DNA from 2 places in the Gordonia pseudamarae genome. Region 2 is predicted to be linked to the other one. Evidence: riboswitches for the same ligand, from Rfam matches in the RefSeq annotation. Region 2 holds a riboswitch; the other holds the start of a gene.

Region 1 (8,847 bases), 780 kb from region 2:
AGTGGAATAATGGGCCCGGTGAGTGCGATACGACTTGACGGAAAAGCCACCCGCGACGAGATCTTCGCTGATCTGAGCGTGCGGGTGGAGAAGTTGCGGGCCGAGGGCATCGTGCCCGGTCTGGGCACCATCCTGGTGGGCGACGACCCCGGCTCGCACTCCTACGTCAAGGGCAAGCACAACGACTGTGCCCGCATCGGCGTCGAATCGATCCGGCGTGATCTGCCCGCCGACATCACGCAGGAACAGCTCGACACCGCGATCGACGAACTGAACGCCGACCCGGCCTGCACGGGCTACATCGTCCAGCTGCCGCTGCCGGGGCACCTCGACGAGAACGCCGCGCTCGAACGTATCGACCCCGACAAGGACGCGGACGGCCTGCACCCGATCAACCTGGGACGGCTCGTGCTGGGCAAGGAATCGACACTGCCGTGCACCCCGCGCGGGGTGATTCACCTGCTGCGCCGCTACGGCATCCCCCTCGACGGCGCCCGGGTAACCGTGGTCGGACGCGGCGTCACCATCGGCAGGCCGATCGGGTTGCTGCTGACCCGGCGCAGCGAAAATGCCACCGTCACTCTCTGCCATACCGGCACCCGGGACCTGGCCGCCGAGGTCTCGCGGGCCGATATCGTCGTCGCCGCGGCCGGTGTCGGCCACCTGATCACCGCCGACATGGTCAAACCGGGGGCCGCGGTCATCGACGTCGGTGTCAGCCGCAACGAGCAGGGCCTCGTCGGCGACGTCGCACCCGATGTGTGGGACGTGGCCGGTGCCGTATCACCCAATCCGGGTGGGGTGGGGCCGCTGACCAGGGCTTTCCTTTTGGTGAACGTGGTCGAACGAGCCGAGGCGCAACTCGCGGCACGGCGATGACCTCGCCGGCATCGGGCCCCTCGTCCGAGGTTGTCCCCCCGGATGACGGCGGGTTGCACGATGACACCCCCTCGCCGGTTGAGGTGCGAGCTTGCGAGCCTCGAAACCAGCACGGTGACCAACCGGGAGAGGACCAACCGGGAGAGGACCAACCGGGAGAGGACCAACCGGGGGAGGACCAACCGGGAGAGGACCAGCCGCGGGTGAGTCTGCTGCGGGCGGTGCTGGTGGAGTTGCCGTACGTTCTGGTGTTACTCGCCGCCCTGATCGCGGCGATCTTCGTAACCTTCGACCGGTGGCGGCGTGGTGTATTCGTGCTCGGTTCGGCATTGTTGCTCGGTTCACTTTTCCGGGCCCTGCTGCCGTCGCAACGTGCCGGACTATTGCAGGTCAGAGGACGGTTGTTTGATTCGGTGCTGATGGCGTCGGCCGGGGTGGCGATCCTGTGGCTGGCCACGTCCATCGACTCGTTGGGCACGGATTCATTACAATAAGATCTCAAACGCCCCCAACGATCGGGATTTCGCATCACTTCGTCAGCAGTCGGCACCACACCACCTCGGGGTTCCACGGCCCTGGGGGTGTCGGTCGGACGTGGTCTTGTGCACTACGTCCTGCTGACTGACGACGAAACCGGTCGCAGCATCGTCGACAGCCGGGTCATCGCCGTCGACGGTCGTGACGGCCTCGACGACGTGGGCCGGGTGAACGCCGGGATCGACGTCATGCTCAACGCCGCCGCCGACGAGGATCTGAGCGTGCAGGCCATCGGTGTGGCCACCCTCACCGGAGGCCCGCGGCACGCCGTGGCGGGCAAGGGTTCGGGCACGCGCAGACAGATCCGTCTGTTCACCGGCGAACAGGCCGTCGCCGAATATCTGGGCGACACCGGTGAGATCGACAGATACTCCGCCGTGCTGGTGGTCGACTGCGGCGACTCCGGGATGTCGATGTACACCCTCGACCCGGCCACACGGCGAACGGGGGAGGTACAGCGTTCCCGGGCGATCAGCGGCCGCGAAATCGACGAGGCCCTTGCCCGATCGGTGATGCGGTCCGAACCGGGTATCGCGAGCGACCCGGCCTTCGGCCAGAACCGGCGCGATCTCGTCAGCGCCTGCCGCACCGCGAAAGAGGAACTGACCCGACCCGAGCAGGTCGCACAGGGACAGGTCACACCGGCGGCGGGAGTCAGCAAGGTCGACTTGACCGCCGAGATGGTGGCCGAGGCGGTGGAGCCGATGGTCGCCGAGGCCCGCGAGGCGGTGCGCAAGGCCCTGGCGCTGGCCGCCGGACGTGGAACAGACCCCGAGGCGGTGGTGCTCGTCGGTGGCCTCGTCAATATCCCGGCGGTCCGGGGCGTGGGCACCGGGCACGGGGCACGGGGCACCGTGATCCCGAACATGCCCGAACTCGCCTCGGCGATCGGCGCGGCCCGATTGGCCTCGGGCGGACCGGACGCGGCCAGACAGACGATGATCGGTGGCGGTGTGACCCGCGGGCTGCTGTCCCCGATGCCGCTGGCGGCGGTTGCCGCGATCCTCGGGGCGGTGTTGATGACCCTGTACGCGGTGGGCAGTGCCCTGTCCACTGTGTCCAACTCGCCCGATGCCCCGACCTCGGAGCCGATGCACTCGGTGAGGCACACCACGGCGACCGGCGCGACGACGCGACTGTTCCAAAATCTGTCCGAATCGCCGACACAACGCCCCACGCACACCCTGCCGACCGACCCGTCCTGGGGAGCGGCCACGCCCGGGTGGGCCACCATCGAGCTGCCACAGCCGGACGTGACGTCGACGACGACCCTGCTCCCCGAGCCGCCCGGATTCGCCGGCGACGGGCCGACCACGACGCTTGTTCCGCCTCCATCAACCTCGACGACGACCTCGACCTCGACCACGACGCGGACGACACCCTCCACGTCCGGCGTCGGGACATCGACGAGTACGGACCCGCCATCGTCATCGGACAGCTCGTCCTCGAGCAGCCCCACCAGCACCGCGGCATCGTCGGAACCGTCCGGCGACGGTGAACCCGCGGTGACCGATCCGAACCCGGAGATCAGCGCGCCGACATCGTCCAGGACACCGGCGCCCGGTGAGCCGGCCCCGGAATCGGGTACCGAGGTGCCCGAAGCGGCCTACGGTTCATAGCCGCCGGCAATGGCTCCGCAGCCGCCCGGCGGGGCTCCCGGATATTCCGGGCCCACTACCTCTACCGATTCCCGTACCTCTACCGATTCTCGGCACCGCATTCCACCGGCGGCTTCCGGGCGATGTCGGCGGTATACCTGAGCAGGTCGGACACGGCGTCGACCTCGGTGAGAAATCCGTCGTGCCCCTTGTCCGAGTTGACCACGTGCAGCCCGCCGACGGCGTTGCCGAGGTTGTCGGCGATCTCCTGCTGCAGCCGAAGCGGGAACAGGATGTCCGAATCGATGCCTCCGACGACCACCGGGACGGTGCAGGCACTCAACGCGGCCCTCACCCCGCCGCGGTCGCGTCCGACGTCGTGGCCGTTGACGACCTCGGTCAGCAACACGTAGCTGCCGGGATCGAATCGTTCGATCAGCTTCTCGGCCTGATACTCCAGGTAGCTTTCGATGGAGTAGCGCCCCCCGGTGCGCGGATCCTCGCCCGACTGCGGTGCGTTGGCGAACCGTTCGTCGAGTTCGGCTTCACCGCGATAGGTCAGATGCGCCATCCGGCGCGCGATACCCATCGCCGCGGCGGGTGACCGCCCGGTGCCGTAGTAGTCGCCGCCCTGCCAATCCGGATGCGCCTTGATGGCCGCGATCTGCGCCGTCTGAATCCCGATCTGGAACGCGGTGGCGCGGGCGCCGATCGCGAGGACCAGCGCGGTGCGAAGCCGGTCGGGAAATCCGACGGCCCACTCGAGCGCACGGGCGCCACCGAGCGACCCGCCGAGCACCGCGGCCACCCGGTCGATACCGAGACGGTCCATCAGCAGTACCTCGGCCCGCACCTGGTCGAGCAGCGTGATCGCGGGGAATCGGGATCCCCATGCCCTGCCGTCCGGGGCAATCGATGACGGCCCGGTCGAACCCCGGCAACCGCCGAGGGTGTTGGCGGCGATGACACACCATTCGGCGGTGTCGATGGCCCGGCCCGGCCCGATCACATCACCCCACCAACCGGGTGTCGGGTGATCGTCGTCGGCGGGGCCGATGACGTGCGAGTCGCCGGTGAGCGCGTGCAGGACGAGAACGACGTTGTCGCGGTCGGGCGACAACCGGCCCCAGCGCTGAAATGCCATCGTCACGTTCTCGAACGTCTCGCCGCTGTCGAGCGGAAGCGGGGGCAGGGTGACTGAGGTCAGCTGACCGTCGGGAAGATCCTCCCAATCGGTTGTGTCCGACGGACGGGGGATCGGCTCATCGGTGGTCATCGGTAGGAGTCTACCGGCGCGCATCCCGGGCGACGTCGATCGTGTACCGCAGGAGCCCGCCGATGGCGTCGGCCTCGGTGAGAAAGCCGTCATGCCCCTTGTCCGAGCTCACCACATGCAGTCCACCGGCGGCGTTGCCGAGTTGTTCGGCGATTTCTGCCTGCAGGCGCAGCGGATAGAGCCGGTCCGAATCGATCCCGCCGACGACGACGGGCACCGGGCAGCCGCGCAGCGCCGCCTCGACACCGCCTCGACCCCGGCCGACGTCGTGGTTGTTGAGCGCGTCGGTCAAGGTGACGTAGCTGCCCGGATCGAACCGCCGGCTCAGCTTCGCCGACTGGTGTTCGAGATAGCTTTCGACGGCATAGCGGCCGTCGTCGAGCGGATTCTCGGTGCCCTGCGGGGAGTTGCCGAATCGTTCGTCGAGCTCGATCTCGGCGCGGTAGGACAGATGCGCGATACGCCGGGCGATACCCATACCGACAGTCGGCGAGACGCCCGACCCGTGGTAGTCGCCGCCCTGCCAGTGCGGGTCGGCCTCGATAGCGGCGATCTGGGTGGACTGGATGCCGATCTGGTCGGCGGTGGCGCGGGCACCGACCGCCAGGACCAGCGCCGAGCGGACCCGATCGGGATAGCCGACCGCCCATTCCAGTGCGCGCGCGCCGCCCATCGAGCCGCCGACCACGGCCGTCACCCGCGAGATACCGAGCACCTCGGTCAGCGCGACCTCGGCCCGAACCTGGTCGAGGATGGTGATCCGCGGAAACCGCGAACCCCACGCGCGGCCGTCCGGGGCGGTCGACGAGGGTCCGGTGGACCCGCGGCAACCGCCCAGGACGTTGGGGGACACGACACACCATTGGTCGGTGTCGACGGCGCATCCCGGACCGATCAGTCCGTCCCACCAGCCGGCGGCCTCGTGCTCGTCGTCGGCCGGTCCGGTGACATGGGAATCCCCGGTGAGTGCGTGCAGGGCGAGCACCACGTTGTCGCGGTCGGGTGACAACGTGCCCCAGCGCTGGAACGCCAGGGTCACGTCGCCGAGAACCTCACCGTTGTCGAGTGCCACAGGGCCCACCGGGGCATACATCAACTCCCCGTCCGGGGCGTTCTCCCAGTTGAGGGCGTACGGATGCTCCGTCACTGGACTGCTGATGGTCACCGGCACGGGTTGCTCACTCGCTCTCACACATCACCTGTTCACTTGGCTGCCGCGAAGCCCTGCTCGAGGTCGGCGATGATGTCATCGATGCCTTCGATACCGACGGCGAGCCGGACCAGCCCGGGGGTGACCGCCGCCGCCAGCTGCTCTTCGGGCGTCAGCTGACTGTGCGTGGTCGAGGCCGGATGGATCACCAGCGACCGGACATCGCCGATATTGGCGACATGGCTGTGCAGGGTCAACGCGTCGACGAATCGTTTGCCGGCATCCACGCCGCCGTCGATCTCGAACGCGACGATCGCACCCTGCCCCTTGGGGGCCAGTTCCTGGCCCCGCCGGTACCACGGAGACGTCGACAGCCCCGCATACGTCACGGACGTGACCTGCGGATGGTCGTTGAGGAACGCGGCGACGCGCTGCGCGTTGGCCACATGCCGCTCGACCCGCAGGCTCAGCGTCTCCAGGCCCTGTGCCAGTAGGAAGGCGTTGAACGGGGCGATCGCGGCACCGATGTCACGCAGCAACTGGACCCGGGCCTTCAGAGCGAACGCCGGGGCGCCCAGGTCGGCGAACACGACGCCGTGATAGCTGGGATCGGCGGTGGTGAAACCCGGGAACAGGTCCGTTCCGTCGCGCTGGACCCGCCAGTCGAAGGTGCCGCCGTCGACGATGACACCCCCCACCGCGGTGCCGTGGCCGCCGATGTACTTGGTGGCCGAATGCACCACCACGTCGGCGCCGTGAGCCAGCGGATTGAGCAGGTACGGGGTCGCGACGGTGTTGTCGACGATCAGCGGAATACCGTTGTTGTGCGCCACCGCCGAGATGCCCGGGATGTCGAGTACCTCATTGCCCGGGTTGGCGATGGACTCGCCGTAGAAGGCGCGCGTGTTGTCGCGGACCGCGGCCTGCCACGCCGCCGGATCCTCGGGATCGTCGACGAAGGTGACCTCGACACCCAGCTTGGGCAGGGTGTAGTGGAACAGGTTGTAGGTTCCGCCGTACAGCCGGGGGCTGGACACCACATGGCTGCCGGCCTCTGCCACGTTGACGATCGCGTACGTGGTGGCGGCCTGACCCGAGGCCACCAGCAGTGCGGCGACGCCGCCCTCGAGTGCGGCCAGGCGCTGCTCGACCGCGTCCTGCGTCGGGTTCATGATCCGGGTGTAGATGTTGCCGGGCTCGGTGAGGCCGAAGAGATTGGCGGCGTGCTCGGTGTCGCGGAAGGTGTAGCTGGTGGTCTGGTAGATCGGCAACGCGCGCGCACCGGTCGTCGGATCCGGTGATTGGCCGACGTGGATCTGCTTGGTTTCGAAACTCCAGTTGTCTGCTGGATTCGCTGCGTCAGACATGACGTGTACACAACTTTCTTACGGTCGGCAGGGCTCGCTGAGACCCTGTGGGGTCCGACCTTCGGACCCGCGCTTGCCGGGAGGCCGTGTGGCCCCCAACCTGGTCATCACCCGGAGCACCCCACCGCGGTTGGAGGGTTGCCGATCAGCGAGCCGGGGCTTCGTGCTGATACTCATGACCTGGCGACAAGGATATAACACCGATTTCATACCCAGGGAACCCTCCTGCTCAGACCGGTTGGAACACCGCGGAAATCGGTGTTGTGAACGATCTCACCGCGTGTTCGTGGAATACGGTGCCGGCGCTGCTGCGCACTCTGCCGACGCCCACCCTGTTCGGCGCGGACCTGGCCGTGGGCGGGCTGCTGATTCTGGTACCGGCCGTGGCGGCACACCGGCGTGGGTGACGGTGATCGCCGTCGGCGTCGCGGCCGTGCACACGTAGGCTCGGTTGTCGTGTCCATCGTTATCACCACGGTCAACGTCAACGGTATCCGTGCCGCCGTCAGGCAACGCAACGAACGCAACGCGGGAATGTTGCGATGGTTGTCGGAGGCACCATCGGATGTGATTGTCCTGCAGGAAATCCGGGCATCGCACAAACAAGCACACGAGGCGCTGGCACCGGTGCTGGAGGGTGGCTGGCACCTGACGATGACCGAATCGTCGGTCAAGGGTCATGCCGGGGTCGGCGTGCTCAGCCGCATCGAACCGGCCGCCGTGCGCACCGGCTTCGGCAGCGCAGAATTCGACGATCTGGGCCGATACGTCGAGGCCGACTTCGGCGCACCCGGCATCGACGGTGTCGGCGAGCTGACGGTCGGCGCCCTGTACCTGCCCAAAGGCGCCGCGGACACTCCGCAGGACGCGGCCAAATTCGAGGAGAAGAAGCGCTTCCTCGACGAATTCGGCGCGTATCTCGCCGGCCTCATCGATCCGGACGGGAGAGTGCAGGACGGGGGAGCGCGGGATCGGGGAGTGGTCGTCGGCGGCGACTGGAACATCGCGCCCGCCGAGGCCGACATCAAGAACTGGAAGGGCAACCTCACGAGCCCCGGCTTCCTACCGCACGAACGTGCATGGGTGGCCGGGCTGCTGGCATCGGGCTGGTCCGACGTGGTCCGCGACCTGCACCCCGAGGGACCCGGACCATACAGCTGGTGGTCGTGGCGCGGCAAGGCCTTCGACAACGACGCCGGCTGGCGCATCGACTACCAGTTGGCGAACGCCCCGATGGCCGCCGCCGCGCGTTCGGCCGTCGTCGACCGCGCCGATGCCTACGATCTGCGCTGGTCCGACCACGCACCGGTGACCGTCACCTTCGGCTGACCGTCCCGCGCCACGTCGCCGGGTGTGCCGACAACATCGGGTTGAGCGCCTTTGAGACACTGGAACCCATGACCAGCAGTGAAGTCGCGAGCAGTGAGAACACCGGCGGCGAAGGTGCCGTACCCCAGGCCCGTAAGCGGGTGCTGTCCGGAATTCAGCCGACGAGTGACTCCTTCCACCTCGGCAACTACCTCGGTGCCGTGCGGCAGTGGGTGCAACTGCAGGACGACTTCGACGCCTACTACTTCATCCCCGACATGCACGCCATCACGGTGCCGCAGGATCCCGCGGTGCTTCGTGAACGCACCCGGGTGGCGGTCGCGCAGTTGCTGGCCGTCGGCGTCGACCCGGAGCGCGCGACGATCTACGTCCAATCGCACGTGCCCGAGATCGCGCAGCTCAACTGGGTGCTCTCGTGCCTGACCGGTTTCGGTGAGGCGGGCCGGATGACGCAGTTCAAGGACAAATCCGCCAAACAGGGCGCCGATGCCGCCGGGGTGGGGCTGTTCACCTACCCGATCCTGATGGCCGCGGACATCCTGGCATTCCAGGTCGACCTGGTGCCGGTGGGTGAGGATCAGCGTCAGCATCTGGAACTGACCCGCGACCTGGCCGGGCGCTTCAACAAGCGATTCGGCAAGGCACTCAAGGTGCCCGAGGCCTACATCGTCTCCGAGTTCGCCAAGATCTACGACTTGCAGAACCCGACGG
Region 2 (8,847 bases):
CGGATCAGCCCGAACGGTGCGGGCATCCGCTCGTACAGGTCGATGCTGACCCCACGCTCTTGGAGGTCGTCGTGCTTCATCAGGGCATCGGCGGCGTAGATCCCGGCGGGGCCTGCGCCGACGATGGCAACCCGCAACGGACGGGTGTCTTCGGTCATCGTGAGGGGTGTTCCTCTGTGTCGGTGGTATCTGTCTCGGTCGGTCGCAGTGATACCTGCGGTATCACCGGCACCCGGGGGCGGCCGAGAAGGTGGTGGCCGTCGGCGGGCGTGCGATAGGGGAATGCCCCCATCACATCCGGCAATAGGGTCGGCGGTTGTGACGCCCGTCATTTGCCTATCCCTTCTACGGTAGGCGCTCGGGCTCCGTCACCCAAATAGTTGTGAGGGTTACCTCACTCGCGGAAGCTCCGTCGGCAACCCGATCCTGCCGCGCGGGGCCGTTGCCGCCGGTCGATAGAATCCGGTTCATGGCGAAACCCCCCACCCCGTCTCCGCAGGTCCCGGAGGACGGCACGCCGTCCTGGAAGGCGGCCATGCCGTTCATCATCGCGGCCGCCGTGGTGGCGGTGGTGGTGATCGGGGTGCTGATCTCCAACGCGATCCGTCCGGCCGAGGAACGGATGAGTGACGACGCGAAGGTTCAGCACGCGATCAACAACTACTACACCGCCCGCAACGAGGCCGATTTCGACAAGTTCGTCGCCACCAACTGCGCCGCGGTCCGCACCGGGCAGGGCTTCCCGACCCGCGAGGCGTTCGTCACCGACAACACGAAGTCGATGGACGAGAACGGCCAGATCAAGATCCCGGAGATCACCGACCTCGCCGTCGACGGCGACCGGGCGAGTGCGCGGGTACATTGGCATTTCGAGAATTCCGAAGGCAACAAGAACGTCGTCGCCACCACGGTGGTGCGCGAGGACGGTGAATGGAAGGTGTGCACGTCGTGACATACGCGGGAGATCTGACACCCCAGGAAGCATGGGATGCGCTCGAAGCCAACCCCGATGCCGTCCTGGTGGACTGTCGCACTCGTGCGGAATGGAACTTCGTCGGCGTGCCCGACCTGGAGATCCTCGGCAAGCGGACCGTGTTCGTCGAATGGGTGGGGTTTCCCGACGGCGCACCCAATCAGGGATTCGTGGCACAGCTGCGTGAGGCGGGGATCCGCGACAGCGACGAGGTGATCTTCCTCTGTCGTTCCGGGCACCGTTCCATCGGTGCCGCCCAGATGGCGACCGCCGCCGGCATCGCCAAGGCCTACAACGTGCTCGACGGTTTCGAGGGCGCTCTCGATGAGAACGATCATCGTGGCTCCACGGGCTGGCGCGCCTCGAACCTGCCCTGGAGGCAGTCATGAGTCACATTCTCCCCGAAGGTGTTTCGCTCGGAACCATCGGTGTTCGGGGGGGTCTGGACCGGTCCGGCTTCTTCGAGACGTCCGAGGCGCTGTTCCTGACCAGCGGCTACGTCTACGACTCGGCGGAGGCGGCCGAACGCGCGTTCACCGGCGAGGATGAACGTTACGTGTACTCGCGGTACGGCAATCCGACGGTCAACATGTTCCAGGAGCGGCTGCGGCTGCTCGATGACATGCCCGCCGCCTTCGCCACCGCCAGCGGCATGGCGGCGGTGTTCGTGGCGCTCGGCGCGCTGCTCAAGGCCGGTGACCGACTCGTCGCCGCCCGCAGCTTGTTCGGCTCGTGCTTCGTGGTGTGCAACGAGATCCTGCCGCGCTGGGGCGTCGAGACCGTGTTCGTCGACGGTGAGGATCTCGAGCAGTGGGAGCAGGCGCTGTCGGTGCCCACCACCGCGGTGTTCTTCGAGACCCCGTCCAATCCGATGCAAACCCTCGTCGACGTTGCCGCGGTGTGCGAACTCGCTCACGCTGCCGGGGCAAAGGTGGTGCTGGACAACGTTTTCGCCACTCCTTTGCTGCAGCGCGGATCCGAGCTCGGTGCCGACGTCATCGTCTACTCGGCCACCAAGCACATCGACGGCCAGGGTCGTGTGCTCGGCGGCGCGGTGGTCGGCGACAAGGAGTTCATCGACGGGCCGGTGCAGCAGCTGATGCGGCACACCGGTCCCGCGATGAGCGCCTTCAACGCGTGGATCCTGCTCAAGGGGCTGGAGACGATGCAGCTCCGGCTCGACCGCTCGGTGTCCACGGCGCTGCGCATCGCCGAGTTCCTGGAGGCCGACGACCGGGTGCGCTGGGTGAAATACCCGTTCCTATCATCGCATCCGCAGTACGAGCTGGCCCGCCGGCAGATGTCGGGCGGCGGTACCGTCATCACCTTCGAGCTCAACGACCGCGCCGGGGTGTCGGGCAAGGAACGTGCCTTCGAGGTCCTCAACGGTCTGTCGATCATCGACATCTCCAATAACCTCGGCGACGCCAAGTCCCTGATCACCCACCCGGCCACCACCACCCACCGGGCGATGGGTCCGGAGGGCCGCGCGGCCATCGGCCTCACCGATTCGGTGGTCCGCCTGTCGGTGGGCCTGGAAGGGGCCGACGATCTGCTCGAGGACGTCGACAAAGCACTGGGCTGATCGCGGACGTCGGCGTGGCTGACCCTGGTGCGGTCAGCCGGTCAGCCGGTCGCGGTGCACCGCAGGTTCGGTGCGACCACGAAGGTCTCCAGCCCCGATCACGGTCGAGTAGTGCCTCGGCGCGCTCGATGTCCTCGGCGCTGATGCCCGCGTCGGTGCCGCGTGCGCGGACGGCGCGCGGCATCTCCGGCCGCACGAGCTCGGCCAGGTAGTCGCGGGCGACGGGCCGGCTCGCCGATGCCGCGACGGGAATCGAGCCGCTACCCGTGAGCCGCGGTGGCGATGGCTGCCACGGAACGCCACCGCCGGTGACGGTGCGCGAACATCAGTCGGATGAAGACCCTGGTGGCGAACCCGGAGATACCGTTCTCGATCTCGATGTCGTCGGTGTAACGGCAACTGGTGGCGGTGATCGGATCGAAGGTCAGCCGGTGGTTCCAGATACGGACCGGACCGCCGCGTTCACGAGTGTAGATTTCGTGCTCGTCTCGGCTGACCAGGGTGATCTCGTGGGTCCAGCTGGGAATCACACCGAACCAGGTCACCCGGCCACGGGCGGAGAATCCGGGTTCGACGGCGGTGCCGGGCGGCGGGATGTTCTCTCGGGAGAAGGCGAGTATGGGCGCGAGCACGAACATCATCACCTCGGGTTCGGCAGCGAGCCTGCAGGCCGTCTGGGCCGGTAGAGGAAGTTCAGTAGTAATGGAAACTATTGCCATGAAGACGAGGCTATGTCCGGCCGCACCGTGACGGAAGACGGGATCTGTGGGAATTCCCGGTGGTCAGCCCCGATGCTCGATGAGTAAGCAAGCGCCTGCCGCACGCGAGCCGCGGGACCGAGTGGATGGACCGGGCAGTACCTACGCGATCGTGGTCGGAGGGTTGGCCGGCGCGGTACTGCCGGGATACGAGTGCGCGTCGGTTCCGGTGTCGGCCCTCCCGAGAATCCCACCTGCCCACCGCGTCCGGGCAGGTGGGATTCCCGGATTAGCCGGCGTGATGGCCCCGACCCGTGCGGGCACGAACGGCCGGGCGCGGGTTACAGACCGAACTGGTCGCGGATGGTCGCTGCCATCACCGCATCACCCTCGACCGTCGGATGTACCGGAATGCCGAACACATCGGTTTTCGGGTCGAGCACGCCGTGGACCAGGGGCTTGGGAGTGCACAGGCCGCGTCCGGCGGTGGCCGCACGGGCGTCGACGAACTCGACGTTCAGCATGGTCGCGGCCTCGCGGGTAGCGCTGTCGAGCTTGTCGATCAACGCTATGACGGTCTTGGAGTTACGTACCGTGACCTCGCGCCCGGCGACGTCGATGCAGGCCGCCTTCGCGCCCGGATGCAGCAGTTCCGGGTATCCGACGAAGGCGATTCGCGCGTTGGGGGCGTAGTACCGCACATACTCGATGACCTGTGCCGTACGGTCGACGATGGCCTGCGGGGTGATGGAGGTGACCGAGTCGTGATCGGCCTCGCAATGTCCGCCGGCCAGACATTTGAGGAGCATCCGCAGCGCGGTGTCGTGTCCGTTCCACTGGTCGTTCATACCGAATTGCATCAGGAACAACGCGGTGTCGGTGGTGATGCCGCCGGCCTTGTCGGCCCGCCGGGCCTCGTCGCCGATCTGGTAGTCGGCCGACCCGAACGACGCGCCGCTGCACGCCTCCTCCACGAGCCTGCGGCCCGTGAGCCGCCCGAGCTGCTCCGGCCAGGCCTGCGGGTTCTGCTTACAACTGCCGCGCATATCGGGACTGTTGGCGGCGAAGGAGTCGCCGAGCACCACGATCTGTCCCGGCTGCGAGAGCTTGTGCTTGGGCGTCGGCACGGAACTGGTGGTGTTCGCATTCGGGTTTCCGCCGGCGGACGCGGTGGCCGGAAACAGCGACACACCCACCAGTGTGATCGCGGTGAGCGCAGGCGCCAGGAACCGGGCGAGAGCGTTGGTCATGTGTTGCTTTCTGGATGAAGGGTCGCCCGGTTCTTTCGCCGGGTGATGGGTTTGTCGACGAATTCGTATACGAGTCCGGCCGCGGCGAGGGCGAGCACGAAGCACAACGCGACCGCGCCGAGCCAGCCCACGAAACCGATGGCGTGACCTGCCAGCAGGTATTTGAGCACGACGACCATAGCCGGATACTGCAGCAGGTAGAAAGCGTACGACACGTCGCCCAGCCAGACCATCGGGCCGGTTGCGTTGATCCCCCGGCGACCGGTCACATCGCGCAGGCAGGCGGTGGCGATGACGGCGGCGGTCGGCAGCAGGATCAGCACGCTCATCGCGTAGTTGGACGGCACCCACCATGTTGCCGCGAACGCCACCGCCAGCGACAGCAGCGGCCACCACAGCCGGGTGTTGCGCCAGCGCCCGCTGATCACCAACCGCGCCACGAGGACCCCCAGGAAGAACTCGGGCAGCCGCGACAGCGGAAAGTAGTAACTCAGCCAGTACCCGTGGTCGCTGTAGCCGAGGTAGTCGTGGGCGAAGAACGCCGGATCGGCGTTGTACCCGTATTCGGGGGTGACCGTCGGCAACGTGCCGTCGGCCTCCACGACCATCCGGGCGCCGTACATGTTGCCCGTGCCCTTGTAGCCGTCGGCGAACAGGTAGTAGCAGGTGTGCAGCACCACGATCAGCGCGAACACCACCGCGATCGCCGCGGGTACCAACCGGTCGGCGATCTTCTCGATGAACGGCACCAGAAACGGGAACGTCGCGTAGAACAGGATCTCCGAGGCCAGCGACCACGCCGGGATGTTCAGACCGCCCAACGACGTCCAGTCGGGCCACCAGGTCTGTACCAGCAGGGTGGTGGGCACCCAGGTGACCAGCTTGCTCAACGGCACCGGCAGCACCACCAGCAGCACCGCGACGGCCACCAGGTGCGTCGGATAGATCTTCTTCGCCCGGCGCCCGATGAAGGCACGCGGCGTGTCGCCGGACCGGCGGGTCCACAGCATGATGAACCCGCTGAGGACGAAGAAGAACGTCACGCCCGCCGCGCCCACCTGCATGGGTATCGCCTTGGCGATGCTCCAGTAGGTGTCGCTGCCGTAGAATGGATACACCGGCAGGAACACGACCGTGTGCAGCACGAACACCGCCAGCGCTGCCCACCACCGCATACCGGTCAGCGAGGGCAGCCGCGTGCCACGCACGTCAACGACGGGGGGAGCGCCGGTCTTGTGCGGGCGATCGGCTACCGGGTCCGGGTTGCGGTCGGCCGTGTCCGTCACCGCCGGCTGCTCAGTAGCCGGGTCGGCCGCCGCCACCCTGCGGCAGTTGCGGAGGCGTCTGCGGGGCTTGCTGCTCGGCCGGGGCCTGCGTCTGCTCGGGTGCGGGCTGCTCGACGGGTGCCTGCTCGACGGGTGCCTGCTGCTCGGCCGGGGCCTGCGTCTGCTCGGGAGCCGGTTGTTCGACGGGTGCCTGTGTTTGCTGCTCCACCGGCGCGTCGACGGTTGCCTCGGGAGTGGAGGTGGCCGGGGTCGTGGTCGACGACGGCGCACTCGTCGTGGTGCTCGGTTCGCTCGACATCGTGCTGCTGGAGACCGATGGCACGCTCGACGACGGGGAATCTGAGTCGTCGGATCCGCAGGCTGCGAGCCCGACGGTCAGCGGGGCCAGCAATGCGATGGTCAGAGTGCGCGCGGCGCGTCGGGCGGTCACGGGGTCCCCTCGGGTCGTCTTGATCACGGCGAGTACCGGTGATCCCCGGCACACGGCTCACAATACTGTGAACATACCGGCCAGCACATGTGCTGGGGATGGTATTCGGGATAGACCTTGCGGGTGACACCCACGGGATGTCGAGGTCCCCCGCCGCACGGATCTCGCCGGCCCTCCGGGGCGCGGTCCTTTCCGACCACGGTGAGTCAAACCCACGATCTCGATTGACACCCGAACCGCCGTCGGACAACCATCGGTGATGGGTCACGAGTACCAGCGTCAAGCCCCGGCTGGCTGGTCGGCAACCCTCCGCCACGGTGGGGTGCTCCGGGTGACGACCCGGCCGTGTCCGACCGGACACGGCAAGCGTGGATCTCCCGAGGAGTCTTTGTCATGACCGCTGTCCTGTCCAATTCCGTTTTCCGGCCCGTCGACCCGGCCGCCGTCGGCGGTGCCTTCCTCCCGCCGCTCGCGGATGTGGTCGGTGCCGACGAACGGGTGTCGCTGCTCGACGGATCGTCGGTGCTGTACGCCAACTTCGACTACGCGGCCAGTGCCCCGGCGTTGCGGGCCGTCGCCGACGGACTGCTGGCCGCCCTGCCGCAGTACGCGAGCGTGCACCGTGGCGCCGGCGCGCTGTCACAGATCACCACCCACCGCTACGAACAGGCCCGCGAAACCATCCGCCGGTTCGTCCGGGCCCGCGCCGACGACCACGTCGTGTTCACCCGCAACACCACCGACTCGATCAACCTGCTGGCCCACTGCCTCGGAGAGCGCGGCGGTGACGTGGTGGTCCTCGACATCGAGCATCACGCCAACCTGCTTCCGTGGCAGCGTCTTCCCGGTACCCGGCTGGTCACCGCCTGCGCGACCATCGAGGAGACGCTTGCCGCCCTGGAGGACGAGCTCGCGGCCACACCGGCGGCGCTGCTGGCGATCACCGCCGCCTCGAACGTCACCGGCGAGGTGCTGCCGGTCACGAGGCTGGCCTCGATCGCCCACCGGCACGGTGCCCGGATTCTCATCGACGGGGCACAACTGGTTGCGCACCAGCCGGTTTCGGTGGTCAGCCACGGTATCGACTATCTGGTGTTCTCCGGTCACAAGCTGTATGCGCCGTTCGGTTCCGGCGTGCTGGTGGGGCGCGGCGACTGGCTCGACGAGGCCTCGCCGTATCTGGCAGGCGGCGGCGCGAGCGCCGAGGTCGCCTCCGGCGGCCGGGCGCAGTGGCACACCGGACCGGCCCGGCACGAGGCGGGCTCGCCCAACGTGCTGGGCGCGGTGTCCATCGCGGATGCCTGCACCGCGTTGTCCGACATCGGTTTCGATGCGATCGGGCATCACGGGCACGCACTGCGTGAGCGGCTCGACGCCGGACTGTCGGTCCTCGACGGGGTGCGTCCGCTGCGGATCTTCACCGACTCGGCCGGCCGCGTCGGCATCGCGGGATTCGCCGTCGACGGCTTTTCGGCGCGCACGGTCGCCTGCTATCTGAGCGATCACCACGGTATCGGGGTGCGCGACGGCCGGTTCTGCGCGCACCCGCTGCTGACCCGGCTGGGCTATCCGGCCGGGGCGGTGCGGGCGAGTTTCGGTCTCGGCACCGGTGTCGATGACGTCGATCGCCTACTGAATGCATTGTCGGAGTTGGTGTCCCGTCGTGGCACCATCGAGCGGAAGTGAACCTGAGATGACTGTCGATATCGCCGAAGCCGTGACCGGGACAACCATCAGCGTGGGGCGGCCGCAACTGTCGGTCGCGCTGCGCGGGGACGCCGGCGTCGACCTGCCCATCGTGGTGCGTCGCCCGACGCTGCGTGATGCGCAGCGGGCGCGGAACGTGCTGCGGTCCGGCCAGCGTGACCCTGCGAGATTCATAGTGGCGCTGGAGGTGGAGGTGGCGATCGCCGCCCATCCCGCGTCGGCCCGGGCCTCGGTGGGTAATGTTCCCACCGACCCGGCGGGTTCGGAGACGGTGCGTTACATCGGCACCCCGCACGGGCTCATCGGTCTCATCCGTGACATCTACGCCGCCGAGGTCGCCGACGCGGTACTCATCACCCCGCTCGACGGTTCGGCCACCGAGTCCCGCATCCGGGACGAGGTCCTCCCGGCCTTCGCCGCGTAAAGATCGTCCGATATGGCGGTTGGCGCGGACATATGCCCGCGCCAACCGCCATACCGGATGAATTTTGTCGCCAGTGGAAGCTCAGGCCTCGCCGCGTTCCCACCGTTCGGTGAGCGCGGCCTCGGCATCGTCGGTGAGGGTGCCGTACAACCGGAACCGGGCCATGCCGCCGTCGGGATAGATATCCAGCCGGGCCTCGGTCATCGGCCGGTCGAGGTCTATGACGAACCGGTGCCGGGTGTCGGGCTGGAGCGTGGTGCGGGGCAACACCTCAAACCACTCGCCGTCCTCGCCGTCCCGGCCCCGGACCGTCGCGGCCCCGGGCGCGTTGCCGAGAAAATAGCTCGTGTCCAGTTCGACGAGGCCGGCGTGACTGCGGCCGGCCAGGCGTACCTGCACCCAGTCGTTGCCGGAGTCGCGGCGCCGCGAGGTCTCCCACCCCTCACCCATGGTGCGGGCGCGACCGGGCATCAGCAGATTGTTGGGGGAACTGT

The links. A riboswitch is a leader RNA that binds a small molecule or an ion and turns the genes downstream of it on or off. The one in region 2 is predicted to bind S-adenosylmethionine.
Region 1: linked by a shared signal. The riboswitch ahead of GII31_RS07210 (bifunctional o-acetylhomoserine/o-acetylserine sulfhydrylase) and the one ahead of GII31_RS03660 (aminotransferase class V-fold PLP-dependent enzyme) in region 2 are both predicted to bind S-adenosylmethionine.

The regions. Positions count from the first base shown of each region.
Region 1 is NZ_CP045809.1:1,626,402-1,635,248, forward strand. It holds gene GII31_RS07185 (bifunctional methylenetetrahydrofolate dehydrogenase/methenyltetrahydrofolate cyclohydrolase) at 19-879, shown strand; gene GII31_RS07190 (DUF3017 domain-containing protein) at 1,083-1,373, shown strand; gene GII31_RS07195 (Hsp70 family protein) at 1,461-3,035, shown strand; gene metX (homoserine O-acetyltransferase MetX) at 3,115-4,290, opposite strand; gene metX (homoserine O-acetyltransferase MetX) at 4,301-5,461, opposite strand; gene GII31_RS07210 (bifunctional o-acetylhomoserine/o-acetylserine sulfhydrylase) at 5,494-6,807, opposite strand; SAM riboswitch class IV at 6,872-6,988, opposite strand; gene GII31_RS07215 (hypothetical protein) at 7,071-7,214, shown strand; gene GII31_RS07220 (exodeoxyribonuclease III) at 7,264-8,136, shown strand; gene trpS (tryptophan--tRNA ligase) at 8,205-8,847, shown strand, end outside.
Region 2 is NZ_CP045809.1:844,320-853,166, forward strand. It holds gene GII31_RS03620 (FAD-dependent oxidoreductase) at 1-158, opposite strand, end outside; gene GII31_RS03625 (Rv0361 family membrane protein) at 470-952, shown strand; gene GII31_RS03630 (rhodanese-like domain-containing protein) at 949-1,362, shown strand; gene GII31_RS03635 (O-succinylhomoserine sulfhydrylase) at 1,359-2,558, shown strand; gene GII31_RS03640 (SRPBCC family protein) at 2,819-3,277, opposite strand; gene GII31_RS03645 (SGNH/GDSL hydrolase family protein) at 3,598-4,506, opposite strand; gene GII31_RS03650 (acyltransferase family protein) at 4,503-5,792, opposite strand; gene GII31_RS03655 (hypothetical protein) at 5,803-6,222, opposite strand; SAM riboswitch class IV at 6,485-6,597, shown strand; gene GII31_RS03660 (aminotransferase class V-fold PLP-dependent enzyme) at 6,616-7,908, shown strand; gene GII31_RS03665 (hypothetical protein) at 7,916-8,353, shown strand; gene alc (allantoicase) at 8,435-8,847, opposite strand, start outside.